DNA from 2 places in the Actinomadura sediminis genome. Region 1 is predicted to be linked to the other one. Evidence: riboswitches for the same ligand, from Rfam matches in the RefSeq annotation. Region 1 holds a riboswitch; the other holds the start of a gene.
What was found. Region 1 has a riboswitch for cyclic di-AMP ahead of ACFQ11_RS23040 (M15 family metallopeptidase). Riboswitches for the same ligand answer to the same signal wherever they lie in the genome.
Positions count from the first base shown of each region.

Region 2: linked by a shared signal. The riboswitch ahead of ACFQ11_RS14310 (CHAP domain-containing protein) and the one ahead of ACFQ11_RS23040 (M15 family metallopeptidase) in region 1 are both predicted to bind cyclic di-AMP.

Region 1 covers NZ_JBHTJA010000051.1:36,143-44,411, reverse strand. The annotation lists gene ACFQ11_RS23065 (acyl-CoA dehydrogenase family protein) at 1-957, shown strand, start outside; gene ACFQ11_RS23060 (acyl-CoA dehydrogenase family protein) at 960-2,165, shown strand; gene ACFQ11_RS23055 (cytochrome P450) at 2,287-3,579, shown strand; gene ACFQ11_RS23050 (ferredoxin) at 3,576-3,764, shown strand; gene ACFQ11_RS23045 (dihydrofolate reductase family protein) at 4,294-4,899, shown strand; cyclic di-AMP (ydaO/yuaA leader) riboswitch at 5,094-5,272, shown strand; gene ACFQ11_RS23040 (M15 family metallopeptidase) at 5,276-5,935, shown strand; gene ACFQ11_RS23035 (pyridoxamine 5'-phosphate oxidase family protein) at 6,147-6,611, shown strand; gene ACFQ11_RS23030 (TIGR03620 family F420-dependent LLM class oxidoreductase) at 6,726-7,592, shown strand; gene ACFQ11_RS23025 (PPOX class F420-dependent oxidoreductase) at 7,612-8,034, opposite strand.
Region 2 covers NZ_JBHTJA010000022.1:53,774-62,042, forward strand. The annotation lists gene ACFQ11_RS14295 (glycosyltransferase) at 1-703, shown strand, start outside; gene ACFQ11_RS14300 (GntP family permease) at 785-2,176, shown strand; gene ACFQ11_RS14305 (FadR/GntR family transcriptional regulator) at 2,187-2,885, opposite strand; gene ACFQ11_RS14310 (CHAP domain-containing protein) at 3,030-3,827, opposite strand; cyclic di-AMP (ydaO/yuaA leader) riboswitch at 3,840-3,967, opposite strand; gene ACFQ11_RS14315 (peptidoglycan-binding domain-containing protein) at 4,489-5,349, shown strand; gene ACFQ11_RS14320 (peptidase inhibitor family I36 protein) at 5,419-6,306, shown strand; gene ACFQ11_RS14325 (SpoIID/LytB domain-containing protein) at 6,335-7,279, shown strand; gene ACFQ11_RS14330 (NBR1-Ig-like domain-containing protein) at 7,289-8,269, opposite strand, start outside.

The DNA of each region.
Region 1 (8,269 bases):
CCGCTCGGGTTCGACGCCGGCCTGTGGCGCAAGGTCGTCGAGATGGGCCTGCCCGCGATCCTCGTGCCCGCCGAACACGGCGGGGGCGGGGCGGGGCTGCTGGAGCTCGCCGTCGCGGCCGACTGCCTGGGCCGGACGCTGGCGCCGGTCCCGCTCGCCGCGGCCGCCGCCGCGACCGCCCTGCTCGCCGAGGCCGCGCCGGACCATCCGTGGACGGCCCGCGCCGTCGCGGGCGACCTGCTGGCGACCCTCGCGCTGCGGCCGGTCACCGGCGGCGTCGCCCGGCTCGTCCCGGCCGGGGCGGTGGCCGACGTGGTGGTCGCGACGCGCGACGGGGCGCTCGTCGCGACCCGGGCGCCCGAACCGCTCGCCGCCGGGTCCGCGCGGGACCGGGCCGTCCCCAACCTCGGCTCCATGCCGGTCGCGGACCGCCCGCTGGACGACGGCGAGACGATCGTCCTCGCGGAGGGCCCGGCCGCCGTCGCCGCCCACGCCCGCGCCGTCCGCCGCTGGGAGGCGCTGACCGGCGCCGCGCTGACCGGCCTCGCCGCCCGCGCGCTCGAACTCGGTCTCGGCTACGTGCTGGAACGCCGGGCCTTCGGGATCCTCATCGGCGGCTTCCAGACGGTGCAGCACCGCCTGGCCGACGACGCGACGGCGCTGGAGGGCGCGCGGCTGCTCGCCTGGAAGGCCGCGTGGGCGCACGACGCCGGGACGCCGGACGCGGCCGAACTCGCCACGATGGCGCTGCTGTTCGCGTCCGAGACCGCGTACACCACGGCGTCCGACAGCCTGCAGATGCACGGCGGCTACGGCTGCACCCTCGAATACGACGTGCAGCTGTACTACCGGCGCGCCAAGGCGTGGCCGCTCGTGGCGGGCGACCGCCGCGCGGCCTACGCGGGCCTGCCGCGCCGCCTCTTCGGCACGGCGTCCTCCACCACGGCAGGGGTGTGACCATGGACTTCCGCGAATCCGACGAACTGGCCGGGCACCGCGCGGCCGCGCGCGCCTGGGTCGAGGCGAACGTGCGCCCGGAGTGGGCGGAGGAACAGCGCCGCAGCGGCTGCCACCAGACGATGGAACTGCACGAGCGGCTCGCCCGCGACGGCGTCCTCGCCGCCGGCTGGCCCGCCGAGTACGGCGGCGGCGACGCCGACCCCGGCTACGCGCGCGCCGTCTTCGACGAGTGCGCCCGCGCGGGCCTGCGCTGCGACGGGTGGGCGACGACCTCGATGGTGCTGCACACGATCCTGCACGTCGGCACCGAGGAGCAGAAGCGCCGGTACCTGCCCGGCGCGCTGCGCGGCGAGATCCTCATCGCCCTCGGCTACAGCGAGCCCGACTCCGGCTCGGACGTGGCCGCCGCGAGGACGACGGCCGTCCGCGACGGCGACGCGTGGGTCGTCGACGGCCAGAAGATGTTCACCAGCACCGCGCAGGTCTGCAGCCACGTGTTCGTCCTGGCCCGCACGAACCCGGACGCGCCCAAGCACGCCGGGCTGTCGCTGCTCCTGGTTCCGACGGACGACCCCGGGTTCGAGTGCCGCCCGATCCGCACGCTCGGTGGCCAGGTCACCAACGCCACCTTCTACACCGGCGTGCGCGTCCCCGAGGCGGCCCTCATCGGCGAGGTCGACCGGGGCTGGAACGTCATGCGGATCGCGCTGGTGTACGAGCGGGGCGTCGGCGGGCCCGCGTCCGTGGACCACGCGATCGCCGCCGACCTCGCCGCGTGGGCGCGGGACGCGCGCCGCCCCGGCGGGACGACCGTCCTGGACGACCCGCTGGTCGCCGAGCGGATCGGCCGGATCGCCGTCGAGGAGGAGGTCTCCCGGCTCCTGGGCGGCTGGATGGACTGGCACGCCGCGAAGGGCGGCGTCCCGGGCCCCGAGGGGGCCATGCGGAAGCTGTACTGGAGCGAGTCCGGCCGGCGCCACCTCGCCGACGCCCTGGACATCCTGGGCGCCGAGGGGCTGCTGGCGCCCGGCGCGCCGGACGCGCCCGCCGGCGGGGCCTTCGAGCACGAGTTCCGGGCCGCCGCCGTCACCACCGTCTACGGCGGGGCCAGCGAGGTGCTCCGCGACATCATCGCCGAGCGCCGCCTCGGCCTCCCGCGCAGCCGTCCGAGGGTCGGGCCGGCGCGACCGGCCGGCCCCGCGTGACACGGCCCGCGTGACACGGCCCGCGCGAGCCGGCCCGCGCGGCACGGCGGAGCGCGGGCGACCCCCTTCCACCCGCGAAGGCCGCGACCGGGCCTTCGTCCTTCGAACAGGAGCGGATCCGATGGCGGACGACCTCGACAAAGTCGACTTCTTCCGGGGAGACGAACTCAACGCCGACCCCTACCCCTACTTCGACGCCCTGCGCGGCAAGTGCCCGGTGCACCGCGAGCCCAACCACGGCGTGATGATGGTGACCGGGTACGACGAGGCCGTCGAGGTGCTCCACGACTCCGAGACGTTCTCCTCGTGCCTGTCGGTGACCGGCCCGTTCCCGGGCTTCCCCGTCCCGCTGGAGGGCGACGACGTCACCGAACTGATCGAGAAGCACCGGGACGAGCTCCCGATGAGCGACCAGCTCCCCACGCTGGACCCGCCCGTGCACACCGCGCACCGCAGCCTGCTGATGAAGCTGATCACCCCGAAGCGCCTCAAGGAGAACGAGGAGCAGATGGGGCGGCTGGCCGACGACCTGCTCGACAGGTGGCTCGACGGGACGGAGGGCGAGTTCGTCCGCGGGTTCGCGGGGCCGTTCACCCTCCTGGTCATCGCCGACCTCCTGGGAGTCCCCGACGAGGACCTTCCGGAGTTCCGGGAACAGTTCAACCTCCAGGAGAACACCGGCACGATCGGCTCCACGGACGACACCGGCCTCTCGCACACGCCCCTCGGGTTCCTGTACGAGCGCTTCGCCGCCTACATCGAGGACCGCCGCCGCGAGCCGCGCGGCGACGTGCTCTCCGGCATCGCCGCCGCGACGTTCCCCGACGGCTCGACGCCCGCGCCGATCGAGTCGGCGCGGGTCGCGGCGAACCTGTTCGCGGCCGGTCAGGAGACGACCGTCCGCCTCCTCGGCTCCGCGCTCAAGGTGATCGCCGAACGGCCCGGCGTCCAGGCGTGGCTGCGCGAGGACCGCACGCGGATCCAGAACTTCGTCGAGGAGACGCTGCGCCACGAGAGCCCCATCAAGGGCGACTTCCGGCTGTCGCGCGTCCCCACCACGGTCGGCGGCGTCGACATCCCGGCCGGGACGACCGTCATGGTGGTGAACGGGGGAGTGAACCGCGACCCCCGCAAGTTCGAGGACCCGGCGACGTTCGACCCGGCCCGCGCCAACGCGCGCCACCACGTCGCGTTCGGGCGCGGCATCCACACCTGCCCCGGCGCGCCGCTCGCCCGCGCCGAGGCCCGCGCCTGCATCGAGCGGATCCTGGACCGCACGTCCGACATCCGCGTCTCCGAGCGCCGGCACGGGCCCGCGCACGACCGCAGGTACGAGTACGTCCCGACGTACATCCTCCGCGGCCTGACCAGCCTGTACCTGGAGTTCACCCCGAAGGAGGGCGAGACCCGATGAAGGTCGTGATCGACGAGGACCGCTGCGCGGGACACGGCGTCTGCTGCTCCACGTGCCCCGAGGTCTTCGACCTCAACGACGACGGCTACGCGATGGTCCGCGTGCCGGAGGTCCCCGCCGAGCACGAGGAGCGGGTGCACGCCGCCGTCCGGAACTGCCCGGAGCGAGCGATCACGGCGGAGTGAGACGAACCCCTGGGGCGGGGCTTTCCGGAGGGACCCGGGAAGCCCCGCTTCTTAGGGTGCCGCGCCGGCGCAGGGCCGCGGATCATGGCGCCGCGCGGGTCCGGTCTCATCACGGCGATCTCCGCCTGCACCGGGGTCACCCGCACCTACGGTGTCGTGTTCGGCACGGCGAAGTCGGCGGTGGACCGGATGGCGCGCGACATGGCCGGGGTGCGGGACGGCCGAATGCCGGACGCCCGGCTGGGCGGGTGCCCGGTCCCGGTGCCGGTCGAGGAGTTCCGGGACGGCTTCCTCGTGCGGCCCGCCGAGACCGCGGCCGACGGCCTCGGCCCGGTGCTGATCGTGGACCGTGGCACGGGCGCGCCGAGCCGGTGGCCCGCGATGCCGTCCGACCTGCTCGCCCGCGAGTACGGGCGTTACCGGGAGCCGAGTCGGAGGCGACGGGGTTCTCGCCACCCCACGGCGCGGCCGATGAGTTCGCGGCTGGTGGCCGGTCAACCTCGTGACGCCCTAGGAAAGGACACCTGCCATGTCGGAACTTCTCGTCGACTTCATCACCTCCCTCGACGGCTACGCGTCGGGCGAGGGATGGCCCGGGTTCTGGGGCCTGGAGGGTCCGGAGTACCTCGCGTGGCTCGGCGAGCAGCCCGAGGTCACCTACCTGATGGGGGCGAACACCTATCGCCTGATGTCGGGCTTCGCCGCCGGCGAGGTCCCGGAGGGCCAGGACGAGTTCAGGCCCGAAGAGGAGGCGTCCGTGGACGAGCTCACGCGAGCGTCCAAGGTGGTGTTCTCCTCCTCGCTCGAAGAGCCGCTGACGTGGGCCAACTCCACGCTCGTCCGCGAGGACGCCGTCGAGGCCGTCCGCGCCATGAAGGCGAGCGGCTCGGGGCTGCTCAGCACGATCGGCAGCCTGAGCCTGTGCCGGTCCCTGCTGCGGGCCGGACTCGTCGACCGCTTCCGGGTCGTGATGTTCCCGGTGATCACCGGGGCCACGGGCGCGGAACGCATCTACGACGGCTATCCGGACGTGGCCCTCGAGATGATCGAGCACCGCACCTTCGACGGCCGCATCCAGCTTGTCGAGTACAGGCCCCGCGTGCTCGAGCACCCGCCGCTCGGCGCCCCTGCGTGACGTCGCCCCGTCCGCCGGAGCTCGCCGATCTGGTCATCGGCTACCTGCGGCGCTGATCGTGCCGGGGCGGACTTGGCCTCCCCTTTGCGGTCTCTTGGGGCTTTGGTACCGTCATGCCCACATTGGGCGCCCGGAGGGGCGCCGAGACCATCGATCAGTGTCCGCGCCACCCCGAGCACGAGTTCGTGCGGGTGGCGGCGGCGACGCCGAGTCCGCGCACCGCGCGGAGCCGGGGAACCAGCGCGATCGACGCCCGGACCGGCCGGTCCGCGTCGCTTCGCAGGGGTGAATCGACGCCTCGCCAAGAGGCGTCGTAGGGCGTCTTCCATGCCCGAATCCGTCAGCTAACCCGGTAGGCGGCATGGAAGGAGCAGCCGTGATAGGTCGGCACGTCATCACATCCAGGTTCTCCGCCCCGCTGGCCGGCATGGCCCTCGCGGGCGTCTTCGCCGGCTCCCTCGCGCTGGCGTCGGCGGACGGCGGAGGCGACCCCGGCGGATCGAGGGCCGCCGCCCTCTCGGCGAACCACGCGGCGCCGTCGGCGGCCCCCGAGGACCGCGAGGACCGCGAGAGCCGCGAGAGCGGACCCCCGAAGCTCCCGGCCGACTGCAAGCCGGAGAAGGCCGCCGAACTCGACTACGCGAACGGCCGCATCCCGGACGAGGAGCTGTGCCCGCTTCCGCAGGAGGACGAGTCGCTCCGGGCCGACGCCGCCGCGGCGTTCTACGAGCTGAACGCCGCCTACCACGAGCGTTTCGGCGAGGAGATGTGCGTCCGCAGCTCCTACCGCAGCTACGAGCGGCAGGCGGAGCTGTACGAGAGCATGCCCGCGGGCATGGCCGCGGCGCCGGGCAACAGCAAGCACGGGCTCGGCATCGCCGCCGACCTGTGCGGCGGCGTCGAGGAAGAGGGCACGCCGCAGTTCGAGTGGCTGGAGGACAACGCCGGGGAGTACGGCTGGTTCCACCCGGACTGGGCCTACAGCAACCCGTACGAGCCGTGGCACTGGGAGTACGGCGGCGACCAGGACGACTGAGCCTCCCCGAGGGCCCGGCCGCGCGCGAAACGGCCGGGCCCTCGGCCACGACGTCGCGCCCGCGCGCCGCCGCCGACGCGGAAGTCGCGGCGCCCGCCACCGACCCGCCGTCCGTGGTGCTTTCCGTGGCCGGCACGGAGGCGTCCCGTACTCCCGCCGGGAGAAGCTGGGGGCACCGAGAACGACAGGTTCCCCGACCACAGGAGTGACCATGACCGGCCCGTCCACCGTCGACTTCCGCTCCCGCGCCCGGCGCCGCCGCGACACCGAGCACCGGCTCGCCCACGACGTCGACGTCTGGGTGGCCACCGCCTCGCCGGACGGCGCCCCCTACCTGGTCCCGCTGTCGTTCGACTGGGACGGGGAGCGGCTCCTGGTCGCCACCCCGGCGGACAGCCGCACGGGCCGGAACCTGGCCGCCTCGGGCACCGTCCGGCTCGCGCTCGGGCCCACCCGCGACGTGACGATGATCGACGGCGAGGTCGAGGTCCTGGAGCTCGGCGCGCTGCCGAAGGAACGGGCCGACCGGTTCGCCGCGGCCACCGGCTTCGACCCGCGCGCGCAGGAGTCGCCGTACCGCTGGTTCCGCATCACCCCGCGGCGCGTCCAGGCGTGGCGCGAGGAGAACGAGCTGCGCGGCCGCGAGCTGATGCGCGACGGCCGCTGGCTGGCCTGACCGGACGTCCTCCGCATCGCGCCCGTGCACGGGCGAACCCGAACGCGGGGGGCGGGCGCACCGTGCCGGCGGGTAGTTTGATCTTCACCGGTCCGTCCGAAGGGAATGGGTGCTGTGGAGATCTCCGGCGTCGGTGTGTGGAGCCAGCAGCTGCGGTACGGCGACCGCGCGGAGGCCGCCGAGGCGGCCGCGGAACTCGAGGAGCTGGGGTACACCGCGCTGTGGATCCCCGACATCGGCGGGCCGCTCTTCGACGCGGTCGGCGAGCTCCTCGCGGCGACCCGCCGGACGGTCGTCGCGACCGGCATCCTGAACCTGTGGATGCACGAGCCCGCGGACGCCGCCGCCGCGCACGCGTCGCTGACCGCCGCGCACGGTGACCGTTTCCTGATGGGCATCGGGGTGAGCCACGCCCCGCTGGTGGACGCCGCGGAGGCGGGCCGGTACCGCAGGCCGCTGGCCGCGATGGCCGCGTTCCTCGACGGGCTCGACCGGGCGGAGCCGCCGGTGCCCGCGGCGAGCCGCGTGCTGGCCGCGCTCGGCCCGAAGATGCAGCGGACCGCCGCGGAACGGAGCCGCGGGGTCCACCCGTACCTCGTCCCGCCGGAGCACACCCGCCGGACCCGCGAGTCGCTGGGCGACGGCCCGCTCGTCCTCCCGGAGCAGACCGCGATCCTGTGCTCGACGCGGGACGAGGCGCGGGCGATCGGGACCGGCTGGCTGCGCGCCTACCTGTCGCTGCCGAACTACGCCGGCAACCTGCTGCGGTCCGGCTTCACGGCCGAGGACGTGGAGTCGGTGAGCGACCGCCTGTTCGACGCCCTGATCGCCTGGGGCGACGAGGACGCGATCAGGCGGCGGGTGGAGGATCACCGCGCCGCCGGCGCCGACCACGTCTGCGTGCAGGTCCTCACCGCCGACCAGGACGCCTTCCCGCGGGAGGAGTGGCGCCGCCTCGCCCCCGTGCTGACGTCCGCCTGACGGTCGGCACGGGCGGCGATCAGCCGGACGTCCGGTCGCCGTCCTTCAGCCTGCCCCAGCCGTGCCAGCGGTCCACCCTGATCCACGCGCTGACCCGCCCGCGCGTCCGCTCGGGGTAGGGCTCGCCGGTGTAGTGGCGGGCGAGGCGGTCGATGTCGGCGAGGTCCGTGTCGTCCCGCAGTTCGGCGACGTGCCCGATGAGCGTGACGTGGGTGTACCAGTCGTCGCCGTCGAGGACGGTGACGGACACGCGCGGGTCGCGCCGCAGGTGCCCCAGGCGCACCCGTCCCTCGTCCATGTTGACCAGCACCCGGCCGTCCTCCCACAGGTACCAGGTCGGCGCGGACACCGGGGCGCCGTCCGACCGCAGGGTCGCGATGACGCACGGGTTGGGCCTGGCGAGCAGCGCGTCGGCCTCCGGCGGCAGCGGCGGCTTGGACATGCGATCTCCCTGTTCTCCGGCGACGACGGGCTCGTGACACCTACCCCGGGTGATCGCGCCGACACCTGCGAGCGGACGGGTTCGCGCGGCCGCCCGCTCGATGCGGTCATTCGGGCCGCCCTTTCTCACCGGGAACGTCTGCCAGATATCGGCCAGGCCGGATCGTCTCCGCCGTAGAGGCCGGAATTGTCCTTCTCGTCGACGCGCGAGTGCCCCCTCGCCTCGTTAAGGGCCA
Region 2 (8,269 bases), on a different contig from region 1:
CGTCAACCGCGCGGCCGCCGGGCTGCCGCCGGTGGGCAATGTCCGCGACTACATGTTCGGCGACCGGCCGTTCCTGGCGGCGGACCCGGTCCTGGCACCGTGGCGGGAGCACGCGGGCCTGGACGTCGTGCAGACCGGCGCGTGGATCCTGCCGGACGAACGCCCGCTGCCGGACGACCTCGAGGCGTTCCTGGGGGCCGGTGCGCCGCCGGTGTTCGTGGGGTTCGGCAGCCTGCCCGCCCCGGCGGACGCGGCCCGCACCGCCATCGGGGCGATCCGGGCGCACGGCCGCCGCGTCGTCGTCGGGCGCGGATGGGCCGGCCTCGCGGCGATCGACGACCGCGACGACTGCCTCACCGTCGGGGAGGTCAACCAGCAGGCGCTGTTCGGCCGGGTGGCGGCGGTCGTGCACCACGGCGGTGCGGGCACCACGACCGCGGCCGCGCGGGCGGGCGCGCCGCAGGTGGTGGTGCCCCAGATCGGCGACCAGCCGTACTGGGCGCGCCGGGTGGACGCGCTGGGCATCGGCGCGGCCCACGACGGTCCGGTGCCGGACTCGGCGTCCCTGTCGGCGGCGCTCGGCAAGGCGCTGGACCCCGGCACCCGGGCGAGGGCGGAGGCCGTGGCCGGGACGGTGCGTGCCGACGGGGCCGAGACGGCCGCGAAACTGCTGCTTGATCTGGTCGAAAACGGACGTACCTGACGGCCTTGTAAAGGTAGTACCTTTGCGGCAAGGTGTGCGTACGCGCCCGCGACCGGCCGGGCGAAACCTAGCGGAGGCGCCGTGGAAGCGATCGAGCCCCAGTACGGGACCGTCACGCTGTTGCTGATAGCGGCCGCCGCCGTGGCGGTGCTGCTGTTCCTGATCATGAAGGTGAAGCTGCACGCCTTCGTGTCCCTCGTCCTGGTGAGCGTGCTGACGGCCATCGCCGTCGGGTTCGAGCCGGGCGACATCCCGGACGTCCTGATGTTCGGGTTCGCCGACACGATCGGCGGCGTGGCGCTGCTGGTGGCGTTCGGCGTCATGCTCGGCCGGCTGCTGGAGGTGACCGGCGGCGCGCAGACGCTCGCGGACACGCTCATCGGCCGGTTCGGCGAGAAACGGGCGCCGATGGCGCTGGGCGTCGCGTCGCTGCTGTTCGGGTTCCCGATCTTCTTCGACGCGGGGCTCGTCGTCTTCGTCCCGATCATCCTCACGGTGGCGCGGCGCTTCGGCGGGTCCGTGCTCTACTACGCGCTGCCCGCGGCGGGCGCGTTCGCCGTGATGCACGCGACCGTCCCGCCCCACCCCGGCCCCGTCGCGGCGTCGAACCTGATCGGCGCCAACGTCGGGCTCACGCTGCTCATCGGCCTCCCGATCGCGGTGGTGGCCTGGTACGTCGGCGTGATGCTGGTCTCCCGCTTCCTCGCGGCGAGGGTGAACGTGTCGGTGTCGGACGTCGTCTTCGGCGAGGTGCGGGACGGGAAGAAGGCGGAGGACGCCGACTGGCGGGCGCCGTCCTTCGGCACGGTCCTGCTCCTGCTGCTCATCCCGCTGGTGCTGATCTCGTTCAACACGGTGCTCACGACGCTCGTCGACACCGGCGTGCTCGCCGAGGGGCAGGCCTGGGTCGGCTACCTGAGCCTGATCGGCATCACCCCGGTGGCCCTGCTGGTCACGGTCATCGCCGCGATCCTGCTGCTCGGCCGGCCCAACGCGCCGATGGCCACCGTCAGCCGGGTCGTCGACCAGGCCCTCGGCCCGGTGTGCGCCATCATCCTGATCACCGGTGCGGGCGGCATGTTCGGCGGGGTGCTGGAGCTCAGCGGCATCGGCGACGCGCTGAGCGGGAGCCTGTCCGACCTCGGCATCTCGCTGATCCTGCAGGCGTTCATCATCGCGACCCTGCTGCGCGTCGCGCAGGGCTCGGCCACCGTCGCGCTGACCACGACCGGCGGGCTGATCGCCGGAGCGGTCTCCGACGCCGGGCTGAGCGACGTCAAGCTGACGCTCCTCGTGATCGCCATCGCGGCGGGCGCAACCGTGCTGTCGCACGTGAACGACTCGGGCTTCTGGCTGGTGAGCCGCCTGTTCGGGATGGACGAGAAGACCACGCTGAAGACCTGGACCGTCCTGGAGACGACGCTCGGGCTGTCGGTGTTCGCGATCGCCGGCCTGCTGTGGATGGTCGTCTGACCCCGCCCGGTCAGGCGCCCGTCCCGCCCAGCCGGCCCATCTCGTCGGCGACCTCGACGCAGATCGCCGTCATCGCGGCCCGCGCGACCTCGGCCTCGCGTCCGGCGACGGCCTCGGCCACCACGAGATGGAGCCGGCGGGCCTCGGGCTTCGGCCGGGACGGCATCAGCCGGTGCAGCGTGCGCCCGCGCAGCACCTCCTCCACGACGTGGGCGAGCCCGGCGAACATCGCGTTCCCCGACGCCTCGAGCAGCAGCCGGTGGTACGCGATGTCGTGATCGAGGAACGTCCCCAGGTCACCGGCCGCGCCCGCCGCCTCCATCGCCGCCCCGAGCTCGACGATCCGGTCCCGCTGCCGGGCGTCCGCGTGCCGGGCGGCGAGCGCGGCGGCGGGCGGTTCGATCGCCGTGCGCAGCTGCGAGAGCTGGTGCAGGTGCGCGTCCCGTTCCGGCCCGCCGAGCCGCCACCTGATCACGGCGCGGTCGAAGGAGTCCCACTCGTCCTCCGGCAGGACCGTGACGCCGGTCCGCCGGCGGCTCGCCACCAGCCGCATCGACGCGAGCACCTGCACCGCCTCGCGGGCGACCGTCCGGGACACGCCGAACTCCTGCTGCACCCACTCCAGGTTGACCTTCGACCCCGGCGCGAGGGCCCCGGAGATGATCAGCGGCCCGAGCTTGGCGAGGACCTCCTCGTGCAGGGTCGGCATGCCCGCCAGCGTACCCGCGGCGCGACGACCCCTTGATCGCGTGGGGCGGGCGCGAACCGGGCCCGTGCGCCGCGTCTCTCCCCCGGGCGGAGACGCCGAAGGCGTCCGGCGGGTGCCGGACGCCTTCGGTCGCGCGGTCGGGGATCAGGCGTAGTCGGGGTAGCCGTAGCCGACGACCTGGCCCTTGTCGCGGGTCTTCTCCTGGACGGAGTTGTCGACGTTGCCCTCGATGGTGCTGATGGTGCCGTCGCCGTTGTCCTTCTCGACGATGCCGACGTGGTCGATGTCGCCGATGTCACCGCCCGAGCCGGCGCTCCAGTCGTAGAACACGACCGCACCGGGCTTGGGCTTGTGGCCCCACGCGCCCTGGTCCTTGAACCAGCTCGCGTGCTGGACGGTGTAGGCGTCCCAGCCCATGTTCTTGACGCCGGTCTGCGAGCCCAGCCAGGACACGAACATGTCGCACCACTGGGCGCCCTTGTAGGCGGCGACGGAGAAGCCGCCGTCGCGGGCCGCGGTCGCCTCGGCGTGCGGCGTCGACACGTACCAGTCGTGGAACTTGGTCATGTCGCCCGGGCCCTCTTCCTCGATGCCGACCTGCTCCTTGGCCAGGTCGATCACCTCGGACGCCTCGACGGCGCGCGGCGCGACCTTCCAGCCCGCGGCCTTGGCCTCGGCGGTCGTCATCGCGCCGGACGCCTCGGACTTCTCCGCCTTCGCGGGGTGCTGCGCCATCGCGACGGCGCCGTCGGCCGAGCCCTGCGCGTCGGTGGCCGCGTCGGCCCCGCCGAGCGGGTGGAAGGCCGCCAGCCCGGCGGTGCCGGCCAGCACCGCGCCGAGGGCGACGCCGACGGCCCGGTCCTCGGGGGCCAGCCGCTTGGCGGCGGCCCGGACGTCGAGGCGCTTGACGGACTCGGTAATACGATCAAAACGACCGGTCATGCAGGGAATCTCCTTGTCTCCCATGGCGCCTACCGGGTTAGCTGACGGATTCGGGCATGGAAGAGCCCTACGGCGCGCTCTGGGCGCGCCGATTCACCCCTGTTGCTCGGGTCCCCGGCTCCGCTCGGCCCTCGTGGGCCCATGCGGACTCGGCCTGCACGCCGCGCGTGCGGCGCTGGATTGTCGGATTCGGTGAGCGACTGCTCTCGAAAGGGCGCGCGTTCCTGGCGCGCGTCGCGTGCGGGATCCGCTCCGCGACGACGGCCGTATCCCTGGCACGGCCGACCGCAGCACTCGTACTGCTGCGAAGTTCAGATTGAAGGTACCAACCATGTCAAGGGAAGCAAACCAGACCAAAATCGATCTCTTCCCTGGTCAAGCACCTTCAAGTACGTACCAACACCCGCCCTCGGGATGTTCTTCCCGATCTTCCCCGCCGTCCCGGGCCCGCCGTCCCGCCCGCGATCGCCGCCACGGCGCGCGGTGGCGTCAGGCGGTGGCGTCGGCGCCTGTCAGACGACGTGTTCGCCTGTACGGAGAAGCGCGGCGGACAAGCTGACAACAACGATCTTCTTGTGGATCCGTGGACGGCGGGTGACGGTGGACTCCGCCATGCACTCGCCATGGCCTTCGCCCCAAGCTCCCGCATCCAGGGGAAACGATGAAGCTGCCCTTCAAGCCCGCCTCGAAGCCGCTGTCGTACGCCGCCCTCGCCGTGGCGGGCCTGCTCGCCCTCCCGGTCGCGACGGCGGGGGCGCCGCCCGCGCGGGCGGCCGCCGCGCTCCCGAGCGTGAACATGGAGGCGACCGTCAAGGCCGCCCAGATCGACCCGCGCAGGGCCGACGACACGCTGACCCCCGGCGCCGAGGCGAGCGTGCTGCTCGTCGAGCGGGCGCTGCGCGACCGGCGCCTGCTCGACGCCAAATGGGTCGACGGGTACTTCGGGACCTCGACGATCGCCGCGTACGCGAAGTTCCAGAAGTCGCTCGGCTACACCGGCCTCGACGCGAACGGGCTGCCGGGCAGGACGTCGCTCACCGAACTCGGCGCCGGACGCTTCCGGGTCACCCGCGTGATCGCGCCGGGCGACCGGGTGCCGATGCGCGGCGTCGTCGTCAACACCCGCACGCGGAGCATGCTGCTCGAGGCGGAGCGGCGGCTCGGCCGCGCGTTCGTCCTCGACCAGGGGTCGTACAACCCCGGCGGCGACCCGACGTCCGCGGGGACGCACGACGGCGGCGGCGCCGTCGACATCTCGGTCGCGGGGATGGACGCCGCCGAACGCACCGCGGCCGCCCGCGAGCTGCGCCGGGTCGGCTTCGCGGCCTGGGTGCGCAGCCCCGCGCAGGGCGACTGGCCGTGGCACGTCCACGCCGTCGCCATCAACGACACCGACCTGTCCACCCGCGCCCAGCACCAGGTCGGCGACTACTACCTCGGCCTGAACGGGCTCGCCGGCCGCGGCCCGGACGACGGCCCGAAGGTGACCATCCGCACCTGGGAGGAGTACCGCCGCCGCTGACCCCCGCCCGCCGGCCCCGCCCGCCGAACCCGCCCGACAGCCAGATTCCGCGAACAGAGGGAGACCAGCATGAGCACGTTCACCCGGATCCTCACCGTGTCCACCGCCGCGATCGCGCTCGGGAGCGCGGCGTCCGTCCTCGCCGCGCCCGCCTCGGCCGCGAGCCGCAACGGCGTCTGCGAGAGCGGCGAGTTCTGCTACTACTACAACAGCAACAACCAGGGCTCCGTCTCGGACTTCACCGGGTCCATCGCCAACTACGGCACCGAACAGCCCTCCTGCTACGAGTTCAAGGGCGCGGGCAACGGCAAGGGCCAGTGCATCAAGAACAACGCCGCCTCCGTGTGGAACCGCAGCGGCAAAACCGTCCGCGTGCACTACAACAGCAACTACGGCGGCGCGTACCAGGACTTCAAAGCGGGCGCCAAGGGCAACCTGAACGCCACCCTGAAGAACCAGAACGCCTCCCACCAGTTCTCGCCGTCGTCGCGGACCAACATGTCGTACGCGCTGTACAAGGCGAGCGGCGGGCGGCTCACCGCCGCGTTCGACGGCTACGAGTCCACGCCCGGACGGCACGAGGGCATCGACTTCGCCCGCGGCGTCGGCTCGGACGTCCACGCCCTCGTCAGCGGCAAGGTCATCTACGTCGCGCGCGGGGCCACCGGCAGCGGCGGGCTCTCCACGATCTCCGTCTACAACGCCTCGCTGAACAAGTCGATCATCTACCTGCACACGGCGCCGCGGTCCGGGGTGAGCGTGGGCGACACGATCAGCCGCGGTGAGATCATCGCGGACGAGTCGTGGCGCGGGGTGTCGTCCAGCTCGGCCGCGCACACCCACGTCGAGATGCGCCCCGGAAGGCGGACGCACGCGGCCAAGAGCGTCGGCGACCCGGTGCTGGACAACCCGAACCCGAACGCCTTCTGGCGCTCGCAGGGCTACAACGTCCGATAACGCCACACGGCAGAAGAGGAAGACGACTGTGTCGACACGAACCGGACGGCTGGTCCCGCGGCTGACCGCGGCGGCCGCCGCGACGGCCCTCGGCGGGGCGATCCTCATCCCGGCGTCCACCGCCTCGGCCGCCAGCCGCAACGGCGTGTGCGAGAGCGGCGAGTTCTGCTACTACTTCAACAGCGGCAACGCGGGATCCGTCTCGGACTTCACCGGGTCCATCGCCGACTACGGCACCACGCAGCCCACCTGCTACGAGTTCAAGGGGCCGGGCAACGGCAAGGGCGAATGCGTCAAGAACGAGGCCGCGTCCGCCTGGAACCGCAGCGGCAAGACCGTCCGCGTCTACTACAACAGCAACTACGGCGGCGCGTACCAGGACTTCAAGCCGGGCGCCAAGGGCAACCTGAACGCCACCCTGAAGAACCAGAACGCCTCGCACCGGTTCCTGAGCTCCACACCGCCGACCGGGTGCAAGACCGACGGCACCCACAGCAAACTGCCCACGACCATCCTGGTGTACCGGGTGTCGCTGAACCGCGTGGACCGGGTCCCGTTCAAGACGTACGTCAAGAACGTCCTGCCCAACGAGTGGGTCCCGAGCTGGCCGCAGGAGTCCCTGCGGGCCGGGGCGGTGGCGGTCAAGAGCTTCGGCTGGTACTGGGCGCTGCACTCGACGCGCAAGACGTCGGACGGCCGGTGCTTCGACGTCTACGACACCACGTCGAGCCAGGTGTACCGGCCGGGCTCGGCGAAGGCGTCGACGAGCGCCGCGGTGGACGCGACGTGGGGCACCCGGATGACCCGGAGCGGGAAGATCATGCAGGCCCACTACTGCGCCACGACGACGGCGTGCGGCGCCTGGGTCAACGGGGACTGGATGTCGCAGTACGGCTCCCGTGACAAGGCCAACGCGGGCTGGAGCCACTCCAGAATCCTCAAGTCCTACTACAGCGGGATCGTCCTCGACTGATCCCAAGGATCACCGGCCCCGGTTCCCCGTCGTGTCGTCCACGGCGGGGAACCGGGGTCCCTGCACGATGACCTGGAAGTTGACCGGGCGGCTTCCGGGAAACGCGACCTTTCCCTCGGCGTCCACCATCTTGAAGCGCACGTAACATAAACCCGGCTTCTTCGGCGTGGCGATGTCCACCCGGATGTCGACCATTTCCCCGGGGCCGGTGTCGTCGATCGGCACATCGGAGATGGTCTGGCATTGGTCGGCGCGCTGCGGGAGGTCGAGGCGGCGCAGCGAATATCCCTCCCACGGCACGGTCCCGGCGTTCTTGATCCGCCACACCTTGGTCACCGTCCCGCGCGCCGGGACGCGCGTGCAGTCGGGCAGCGTGACGTCGGTGATGAAGGCGGCCGCGTCCCCCTCGTGCGCCGGCGGGGCCGGGGGCGGGTTGGTCGCGCGCACCGGGCAGTCGGCCGGGGCCGGCGCGGCCTTCGCGGGGACGACGCCGGACGGCTTCGGGCCGTTCCCGCCCGCCGCGGAGTCGCGGTCGACGACGACCACGATGAGGGCCGCCGACCCGAGACCGGCGGCCGCCGTCGCGAGCGCCGCCGCCACGGCGCGGGTCGGCCGGGGCCGTGCCCGGCCCCCGGTCGCGGGGGCCGCCGGTCCCCCGCCGTCCGCGGCCTCACCGGACGCGGGACTCTCCGGGTCCGGCCGGGGCACGCCGGCGTCCCGGGCGTCGCCGGTCTCGGGGACGGGCGGGACTGGCGCGGCGGCCGCGGGTTCGGGGGGCGGGGCGGACGGGGCGCCCTTGGCGGTCGCGGAGCGGACCGTCCGGTTCGCGCTCTCCCAGCGTTCCCGGTACTCGGACGGGTCGCCGCCGCACGCCTTGACGAACTCGACCGTCGTTCCCCAGCTCGGGAGTTTGTTCCCCTTCGTGGCTTCGTGCAGCGTCGTGTGGGAGATGGCTCCCGACCGTCCGGACATCTCGCGGAAAGGCGGGTT